DNA from 3 places in the Bacillus sp. JJ1533 genome. Region 1 is predicted to be linked to each of the others. Evidence: riboswitches for the same ligand, from Rfam matches in the RefSeq annotation. Region 1 holds a riboswitch; each other region holds the start of a gene.
What was found. A riboswitch is a leader RNA that binds a small molecule or an ion and turns the genes downstream of it on or off. The one in region 1 is predicted to bind S-adenosylmethionine.

Region 1 (3,284 bases):
CCTTTAACTTATAATCATCCACTTTTGCATTTTTAAATAGCATTTTGCATGAGTAAGTTTATATATAGACTCGGTTTTTTGTGCTTTTTATTTAGGTAAATTATACCATATCAGTTCGATAATTAACCTCTTTACGCCTAGGTCTATAAAAAAGGTGCATGACCCCCATGCGGAAACGTTTATCCGTAAAGAGAACAGGCACCATCAACTGTTCATATATTCCAAAATGTTAGAATCCATTGTAATGGTGTAAGCTCACTCCTATTTTTCAGACAATTTTATTGAAATGTTGGATAAACGACATTTCTCCATTTCTATTGGTACATTCGTTTTTTTCCTCCTGTTACTATAAAGTCACAAAGCAATTGCAAACCAATTTTATTAAAAAATGAGAGGAGAATTTAACATGAATATGCAATTTGCAAAAACACTTTTGGACCATTTTAATTATGATGGGCAGGATAAGGCCTTGGCGATGTTTGCAGATGATGGTGTATTTGAGGACTTCACGATTGGATTTCGCATGGAGGGTAAGGAGCAACTAACCTCCCTTTTCCGTGGATTCTTTGACCCTGACCAAATGAAACATACGTTTAATGCCCTTAGTTACAAAGGTAACGAGAATGGTGGTGCGATCGAGTACACATGGGAAATGCAAACGAAGGAATTTATGGGGGTTCCAACAAACGGCCAACTAGTAAACCTTCGTGGAACTATGGTAATCACCTTGAAGGATGGAAAGATTACGAGTCTTATCGACTACTATGACGCTGCTAGCGAAATTCTTAAATTAAAGGAGAATACTCAACCAATTCAGGCTAAAGAAAATAAAATCACTCGATTATTCAAAGCTTTATTTAAACGAAAAGCAAGCTAAGCTATTTATTTTTTAAACGTGTGCAAGAGCCAAAATATCATCTTATACAAGTATTGAGAGGAGATTTAGTATGAATATACAATTTGCAGAACAACTTTTAAATAATTTCACCTATGAAGGACAAGAAAAAGCTTTAAATATGTTTACGGATGATGGTGTTTTCGAGGATTTTACTTTTGGATTCCGCAAGGAAGGTAAAGACCAACTAACTTCCCTATTTAGTGGATTCTTTGATCCAAGTCAGATGAAGCATACGTTCAAGGCACTGAGTTATAAGGGTGACGAGAATGGTGGTGCTATCGATTATACATGGGAAATGCAAACAAAAGAGTTTTTGGTACCTACTTGGTGTAGGTATAATATATATAGTTCAATAAGGTTATCAAGAGTGAACGAGAGTCCTGGCTCAATGACTTCACAGCAACCTGCCAATAGGTAAGGTGCTCCAACCAGCAAAGCAATGCTTTGAATGATGACGATCGGCTTAGGCTCTTTGTTGCGTTCATACGCAATGAAGAGCCTTTTTCATTGCTTTCATTCTTGTACTTTATTGATTTAAAGTTTAGGAGGAAAAAAGATGAATACTTCGGGATTTATAAGAGAAATGATGTCAAAAAATACGGTGGGAGAAAAATTTTTGATTCAGGTTGCGACTTGCATTGAGCAAGAGCTGCAGGAATGGGATCCAGATTTTAAAGTGATCGTAATGAAGCTCAAAAACTATGAATTGGCTGTTACATGTACACAAGAATCTCTCCAACTTACAATTACAGAAACAGAGATAAAAACCCTTCAACAAAGAGATCCGTATGCCCTAGATCGAAAACTATGGAGGGTTCTAGAGCAACAAGGCCTTCAGATCAAACGAGGTTCAGGAAATTATTTAGGATATGTATTTATGAAAAAGTAGGATATTTATGGCCTAACCCCAAGCACAGTAATGCTTTAATGCACTGGTGGCAGGCCCATCATAGTACTTTTGTGTCACTGGTCACATATGTACCTATTTGTCTATCAAATTGTTATATTTCTCATCTCACTGGTTCAACCAAAAATCAAACTAAAAATACGTTCATACGCATCATAGATTTTATTTGCCTCTTCAGGTTGTTTGAACTCATCTTGATATTGACCGACAAACAAATCTAATTCACGAAAATCAATCAAAATATTTACCAAAACTTTTGGAATTTCCTCCCACGAATAAATCTCGTCAATAATACGTGTTAATTCATGGTAGATTCTTTCAAATTGTTGTTCATCCATTCCTTTGCCAGTTTGAAGTTTTTTAAAAAAATTTCCGTTTTCGTTGATTTTCTCAATCAACCTGACAATCACTCTGGCTCTTTCGGGTTCTATTTCTCCTTTATCTTTCGTACATCTTTGAATCAGCTTTTTGGTATTTTCGGCTGCGTTCTTAATACGGACTGATTCTTCACCACCATATATTAAAGAAAAGTTGTACAGTTCATCGTATAGTCCAACTAAAGTATGGACGACTTCTCCCGGAATACTTGTACGATTCTCCCATTCATCCGCACAGACGGTGAGAGCCTTAACTAACCTTTCATACTCCTTTTCATGGAATCCATTTCCCATTCTTAGTTCTACGAGTAAATTTATTTCTGACTGTTCAAAGGCGTCTATGATCTCTTTGTCTTTCACAATCTCACTCTCCTCTGAAAAGGTCTTGGAAAAACAAGGGGCTGTTGCAATTTTTCAAGGTGAAGTGTTGGAACCATCTCTCTGTTCTACTTTTTAACAATCGGTATATAAATATCAAAATGCGGATCACTAGGGTCGCGTTCCACTGGATAATGTTCATGTTTTATTGGCATATATGAATCATAGTAAACTACACCTGGTTCCCTAAATGCGGTATAATCGCTATCAAATAACCATTCATGTAGGTCGGTATACGTCTTTTGTATATCCTCCCCTTTGTGATGTGTTGTCTTCACATAAGTCAATTGAGGAACCTTTATTTCTATCATCCCATCAGGAATTTCCTGACTGTTACTTACTTCATATACTGCATAATGCACGAAACCATTTTCAATTACATGATAAGAGAGTCCTAATTGAACATGGGGGTTCAGCTTGTCATCTAACTCATTGGCACGTTCTTCTATTTGCCGAATAACGTTTTTTAATTTAGGGACAATCTCAGAGAATGTCCCTTCCCACTTTAATCCTACTGCCCGATAGCCAGGTAATGTAACAATTTCATAACCCACTTTATTTCCTCCTTCTCAAAAAAGTGTCGCAAGTTTACTAGTTTACAATTTCAATAACTATGTAGCCCATCTACTCATTATTTTATCATCTTCAATAACCTAATACATATTGTAAAAACGAGGGGACTGTTCAGCATTTTAAGTGAATCGTTTGAACCGCCCCACTGTTC
Region 2 (3,284 bases), on a different contig from region 1:
GACCAACCGTGCTCATCGTCTCCAATTAGACGACGTTTTGGATCGGCAGAAAGAGTCGTTTTTCCTGTTCCAGATAGACCAAAGAAAAGTGCAACATCCCCTTCTTGGCCTACATTTGCAGAGCAGTGCATGGACAGAATATTTTGCTCAGGAAGTACATAGTTCATCACAGAGAAGATTGATTTTTTTATTTCACCAGCATACTCTGTGCCTCCTATTAAAACAGTTCTTTTTTCGAAGGAAATAATAATGAAGGTTTCAGAGTTTGTGCCATCGGTTTCCGGGTCTGCTTTGAAATTTGGTGCACTAATGACTGTGAATTCAGGTTGATGTGTTTTTAAATCTTCTTCGGTTGGCCGAACAAACATTTGCTGCGAAAATAGATTATGCCACGCATATTCGTTGATCACTTGAATTGGCATACGTACTTTTTTATCAGCTCCTGCATACCCATTGAATATAAAAATTTCATCTTTTTCCTTCAAGTATGAAAGTACCTTTGTGTAAAGGTTTTCAAATACAGCTTCAGAAATAGGTTTATTTACCTTACCCCAGTCTATTCGATCCTTCGTAGATGCTTCTTCTACGATGTATTTGTCTTCTGGTGATCTTCCTGTGTATTTCCCGGTAGTTGCACATACAGCCCCAGTCGAAGTAAGGATTCCCTCTTGTCTAGCGAGTACTTTTTCAACTAAAATAGGAACAGATAGGTTATGAAGTGCATTTTTTCCATTCACTAATTCTAATAGCTGCTCATTTGAAACTTCAACTGAATTCATGTAAAACCATCCTTTATTTTTTTTTATATAATCAAATTTTACAATTAGTATAACACATTAATAAAAATAGTCTATACTATTTAACGTATTTTACGTAACATATGTATAAAAAGTGCGTGCATAATCTAAAATAGTTCTTTATAATCCATTTGTTTTTAAAATTTGTCTTTTTCATAAATTAGCGTGATACACTTCAATATCAAATTTTATTGAAATTAGGTTGACATGAAAAGGATGACTGCGTTATGATATTTCATTGAACGGATACTCTCTTATCCCGAGCTGGCGGAGGGACAGGCCCAATGAAACCCGGCAACCATCACTTTTCTTGCATGGCAAATGAATTTTTGTGAAACCTATAAATAATAGGTCTCCTTTTCAAAAAGTGATAAGGTGCTAACCTGAGCAAGGCATGACCTTGATCGATAAGAGTGAAAGGCGAGATAAATGATAATACCTTTCCTCAAATAAGCAGGGAAGGTTTTTTATTTCTGTTATGAGAACCATTCATGTTTTAATCATGTTACTTATAGCGTTTATTTGTGTACATCACAGATAACTACTCAACGTATGCTGTATTATACTAGAAGGTTAATATAGGATAGAAAATCGTGAAGGTAACAATACTAAGGGAATGAGTACCGTATCAATGAATGTCAGAATTTGAAGATTATCAAATTCTGAATCCGAAAAAGGAGGAAGCGTTTGTGACAACTAGACGCCGTTTATTTACTTCTGAGTCTGTTACGGAAGGCCATCCAGATAAAATCTGTGACCAAATTTCAGATTCTATTTTAGATGCCATCTTAGCAAATGATGCAAATGCACGCGTAGCGTGTGAAACTTCTGTTACTACAGGTCTTGTACTTGTTGCGGGAGAAATTACAACCTCTACATATGTAGATATCCCAAAGATTGTCCGTGAAACGATTAAAGAGATTGGTTATACTCGTGCAAAATACGGATTTGACTATGAAACATGTGCAGTTTTAACATCGATCGATGAGCAATCTCCAGATATTGCGATGGGGGTTGACCAAGCGTTAGAAGCTCGTGAAGGTCAAATGACAGACGCACAAATCGAAGCAATTGGTGCAGGGGACCAAGGCTTAATGTTTGGTTATGCTTGTAATGAAACGAAAGAGTTAATGCCTCTTCCAATTTCATTGGCTCACAAGCTGTCACGCCGATTGACGAAGGTTCGTAAAGATGAGATTCTTCCATACTTACGTCCTGATGGAAAAACTCAAGTTACTGTTGAGTACGATGAAAATAATAATCCAGTCAGAATTGACACAATTGTTATTTCAACTCAGCACCATCCGGAAATCTCATTAGAACAAATTCAACGTAATCTAAAAGAACATGTCATCAATCCAGTAGTTCCAAGTGAATTAATTGATGAAAATACAAAATATTTTATTAACCCAACTGGGCGTTTCGTAATTGGCGGTCCACAAGGTGATGCTGGCTTAACTGGCCGTAAAATCATTGTTGATACGTATGGTGGTTATGCACGTCATGGTGGTGGCGCATTCTCAGGTAAGGATCCAACGAAAGTTGACCGTTCTGCTGCATATGCTGCGCGTTATGTTGCGAAAAACCTTGTTGCGGCGGGCTTAGCTGATAAATGTGAAGTGCAGCTTGCGTATGCAATCGGTGTTGCACAACCAGTATCTATTTCTGTTGATACATTTGGAACTGGTACAGTGTCTGAGGATGTACTTGTAGAATTGGTTCGAAACAATTTTGATTTACGTCCTGCTGGTATTATTAATATGCTGGATCTTCGTCGTCCAATCTATAAGCAAACTGCTGCATATGGTCACTTTGGCAGAAACGATCTCGATCTGCCATGGGAGCGTACCGACAAAGCAGAAACACTCAAAGCACAGGCTGTAAAATAAGATAAAAAAGCTCACCGATTTGGTGAGCTTTTTGGTTCTTACTTCATTTTTTAGTGTCGAGTTCAAGGCGCCGTTCACTTTTCTTTTTGTAATTGTTTATAATGCTTACCTTTTTCCACATATTCACGGCGAATTCTCGCCATGTCCTTCTTATCGTCGTCGTTTAGTTCACGAATTACTTTAGCAGGTCTCCCAAAGGCAAGTGTGTTTGGTGGGATTTTTTTACCTTGTGGAACAAGGCTTCCAGCCCCAATAAAGGCACCTTCGCCAATCTCAGCCCCATCCAGAATAATCGAACCCATCCCGATTAGGGCATTTTTACGGATAATTGAGCTATGGAGAATCACCTGATGTCCAATTGTGACATCATCTTCGATTATCAAAGGATTGTTTGGACTTTGATGCAGGGTCGAATTGTCTTGAATGCTTACTCTTTTTCCAATCAAAGTTGGTGCCACATCACCCCGGATAACGGTATTAAACCATATATTTGTTTCTTCCCCAATTTTTACGTCCCCCGTGACAGTTGCGTAATCAGCAATGAATACAGTGTCTGCAATTTCAGGATATTTCCCTTTGTATGGATAAATCATAATAG
Region 3 (3,284 bases), on a different contig from region 1:
GGTATACCGAAACAAAGCATTATAAGGTGATGCGAGAAGGAATCGCAAAATTCCGCGATGTACCAGCGGACGGTTCAAAGAAAATGGATGATGAGCTTATGTCCATCCTTGAACCCTATGATTATAAGGATTTAACTGATTTTTCGATGTCCTATTTATCTGGTTTTTTTGCGGAAAAGTACGATATGAACCAAAATGATGTGTACGGTAGAATCTCAAGCCTCCTTCGCAATAATGTGGGAACTTTACTTCAAGGGACAATCCATGGGTATAGTTCGGTTTCAATTCATAATACAAACGTCAGACTATCGAATGTTAAGGCGAAATATGTGCTATTACCGGTTTGGATGTTTACGTATCAATTTAAAGGCAAGACCTATGTCTTTGCGATGAATGGGCAAACAGGTAAAATTGCTGGGAACTTGCCAATTAGCATCGGTCAAGCAAGTAAGTGGTTTGGTATGATTTCAGCTAGTGTCTTTGCAGTCCTATCGTTAGGAGGGTTGTTTATATGGTAAAGAAAAAGCTTCTCATCCTACCATTTTTCCTCCTTACCTTTTTAATTTTAGTGATCCCTACATTTGCAAATACTGAAAAAATTTTTGATCAGGCTAATTTATTTTCGGACACGGAAAAAGTCGAACTACAGGATGAAGCTAATAGATTAAGTGAACAATTCCAAATGGATATCCGAATTGTCACAACGGATGACAGTGAAGGAAAATCAGCCAGACAATATGCAAGTGATTTTTACGACAGTCATGGGTTTGGATATGAGGAAACAGAGGATGGAATCTTGTATTTAATTGATATGGATAATCGCGAAGTGTATATCTTTACAAGAGATAGGATTGTTGATTACTTCCCGGACTATACCATTGAAGAAATTCTTGATCACGTTTATCCATATTTAATCGAGGAAGCATTTGGTGACAGTGCAAAAGCCTTCTTGACAGATCTTGAGGCCACGATGAATGCCGGGATTCCTGAGGGATCAATCTCTAATGCGGGATATGCTCAGTCAGAGGGCTCTTATACATCTAGTAGAAACTCACAAGGGGAATTGGTCAAAGAACTCTTAATCTATTTTGCGATTGCAATTGGGATCGGAGTGATATCCGTTGGAACAATGGCCATGTTTAATAGAGGCCGTTCCACAACAACGGCCCATACGTATCTAGACTCAAATTCGTTCAAAGTAACAAATAAAATGGATCGACATTACAACACAAGCATTACACAGCAAAAAATTCAACGAAATTCAAATAGCGGTGGAGGTTCCTCTTTTTCTGGCGGAGGCGGTGGCCGATCTGGCGGAGGGGGAAGAGGGTTTTAGGAAGCATGAGGAGACTAGGGCCTCATGCTTTTTTCTGTTTGAAAAAATGGTAGAGTGTAATGAAATTATTTCACGATAACACATTAATTCACTAAGAATAATTTATTTCCCAAAGCTTTCAACGTGGACTTTAGTGAGGTTTAATAGAGGGCGTTTAAGAGCAAAAAATATTTGCGCGATTACATGGTTTTCTAATTTGTAATTATACTGCAAAGAATTTTTTCTATAGCCTGTAGCAGTGGTGGTATATATACACCTGATGAATTAATAAGGAAAGTCACTGGTGAAGGCTTAAATGCTACTTATCTAGTGAACTATTTAGATGAAAAGTATTCAAAAGTCTATTCACTATCTTAACTTTTGTAATGCAAATAATTAGGACTATCCAGAAAAGTAAATTTTCAATGACTTTTCTGGGTAGTCCTTTTTTATCAGTTTTGTCTGTGATTTACAGTTTAGAAATTTTTCCACCTTATGGATGAATTATTAGAATGCGGATGTCCGTCAGATTGAGCTTTAAAATGTGCATATTCTAACTCGGATAAAGTTAATTCAAAAAGATGCTTTCCATCTTTTTTATATTGATCAAGATCTAGTAATTTATTAATTAGCTCGTTCCGTCTTTTTTCAAAAGAATCTCTTAGTAAACTCATATTAAAATCCTCTCCCTTTACAAATATTTTTCATTGAAAATCATTGAAAAGATAAGGAGAGGATTTTTAGTTAGGGTGTACCTCAACTTATCTTTCAAGCTGAAAGCTTGCAGGATTTAGCACAGTATTCTTATGAATCTGTTGCTGAGGTTTCTATGGGCCAGTCCCTCCACCTCTCTAGATAAGCGTTTATTTTTTTGTCTATAGTATCTTAAGTTTAAACCTAATATTCCGATGTGTCTACTATGACTATACATAAAAAAGATGTTAACTAAAATATTCGACATTAGACGGAGCCCAAGACAAAAAATAGGCGATGCAATCAGGCACAATACCCAATTACCGCACATAATTTGTTGAGGAAAGTCTTTGAAATATTTCCAATATAACTTGAACACATTACTTTTCTATTTGTTCGTTCTGTTTCATTTTAAAGTGCTTTCATATCAAATTACATTATTAAACGGAGGTTATATACGTGAACAATTTTCAAAATGAACTCCAAATGTTGAACCTTGGAGATTTTCATTCGAGTGAGGCAGTTCCTTGGGACCCAAACCAGTATTATTATGATGAATCTGCCCGACAAATAAGTGGATTTGGTGGATTTGGACGTTGTTCTAGTTGCTTTAGTTGTTTTAGGTGCTTTAACTGCTTCTTCAGTTGCTTTAATTGTTTCCGTTGTTTTAGTTGCTTTAGTTGCTCTCATTGTGGTGGACGCTGTGGAGGTGGACACCGTTGTGGAGGCGGCGGACGCTGCGGAGGTTACTAAATCAAAATAAAATATAAAACATATCCAGCCTATTGAAAAGTGCAGCCCCTGAAAAAATACATTAGGGGCTATCCCTTTGTGATTAGACATAATAGACAAATTTCACTACATAGGATTATAGTGACAGTTATCGTACAGAATCTCAAGCTGGATTTAAAGTAAAGGAGGAGCGCAATGACAAAATTAACCCCTTCTATGCGTCTCAAGGTAAAAAGAGACACGTTTTTTCTCCCTTATGAAAACAGCGGTGTATATTTTCGGAACAACACAATTTCGTTCCGTATGGAAGGAAATACAATCGATAAGTGGATTGAAAAGCTAATACCGATGTTCAATGGAGAGTACACTTTGGGGAATTTAACAGAAGGATTACCCGACCCATACCGAAAGCGGGTATATGAAATTGCGGAAGCACTGTACCGCAATGGATTTGTTAAGGATGTAAGTCAAGACTTGCCACATCAATTGCAATCACAGGTTATGAAGAAATATGCATCCCAAATTGAATTCCTGGAAAATTTCG

Region 2: another riboswitch for S-adenosylmethionine. It lies ahead of metK (methionine adenosyltransferase); the one in region 1 lies ahead of V7138_RS01360 (hypothetical protein).
Region 3: another riboswitch for S-adenosylmethionine. It lies ahead of V7138_RS07825 (Fur-regulated basic protein FbpA); the one in region 1 lies ahead of V7138_RS01360 (hypothetical protein).

The regions. Positions count from the first base shown of each region.
Region 1 is NZ_JBALOV010000003.1:70,643-73,926, forward strand. It holds gene V7138_RS01355 (nuclear transport factor 2 family protein) at 407-877, shown strand; SAM riboswitch class I at 1,254-1,356, shown strand; gene V7138_RS01360 (hypothetical protein) at 1,455-1,787, shown strand; gene V7138_RS01365 (hypothetical protein) at 1,922-2,542, opposite strand; gene V7138_RS01370 (GyrI-like domain-containing protein) at 2,629-3,114, opposite strand.
Region 2 is NZ_JBALOV010000006.1:92,886-96,169, reverse strand. It holds gene pckA (phosphoenolpyruvate carboxykinase (ATP)) at 1-779, opposite strand, end outside; SAM riboswitch class I at 1,049-1,211, shown strand; gene metK (methionine adenosyltransferase) at 1,487-2,686, shown strand; gene V7138_RS04005 (gamma carbonic anhydrase) at 2,761-3,279, opposite strand.
Region 3 is NZ_JBALOV010000014.1:93,427-96,710, reverse strand. It holds gene V7138_RS07835 (hypothetical protein) at 1-518, shown strand, start outside; gene V7138_RS07830 (TPM domain-containing protein) at 512-1,336, shown strand; gene V7138_RS07825 (Fur-regulated basic protein FbpA) at 1,792-1,989, opposite strand; SAM riboswitch class I at 2,074-2,177, opposite strand; partial or broken gene V7138_RS25270 (heterocycloanthracin/sonorensin family bacteriocin) at 2,495-2,647, shown strand; gene V7138_RS25265 (hypothetical protein) at 2,592-2,771, shown strand; gene V7138_RS07815 (putative thiazole-containing bacteriocin maturation protein) at 2,936-3,284, shown strand, end outside.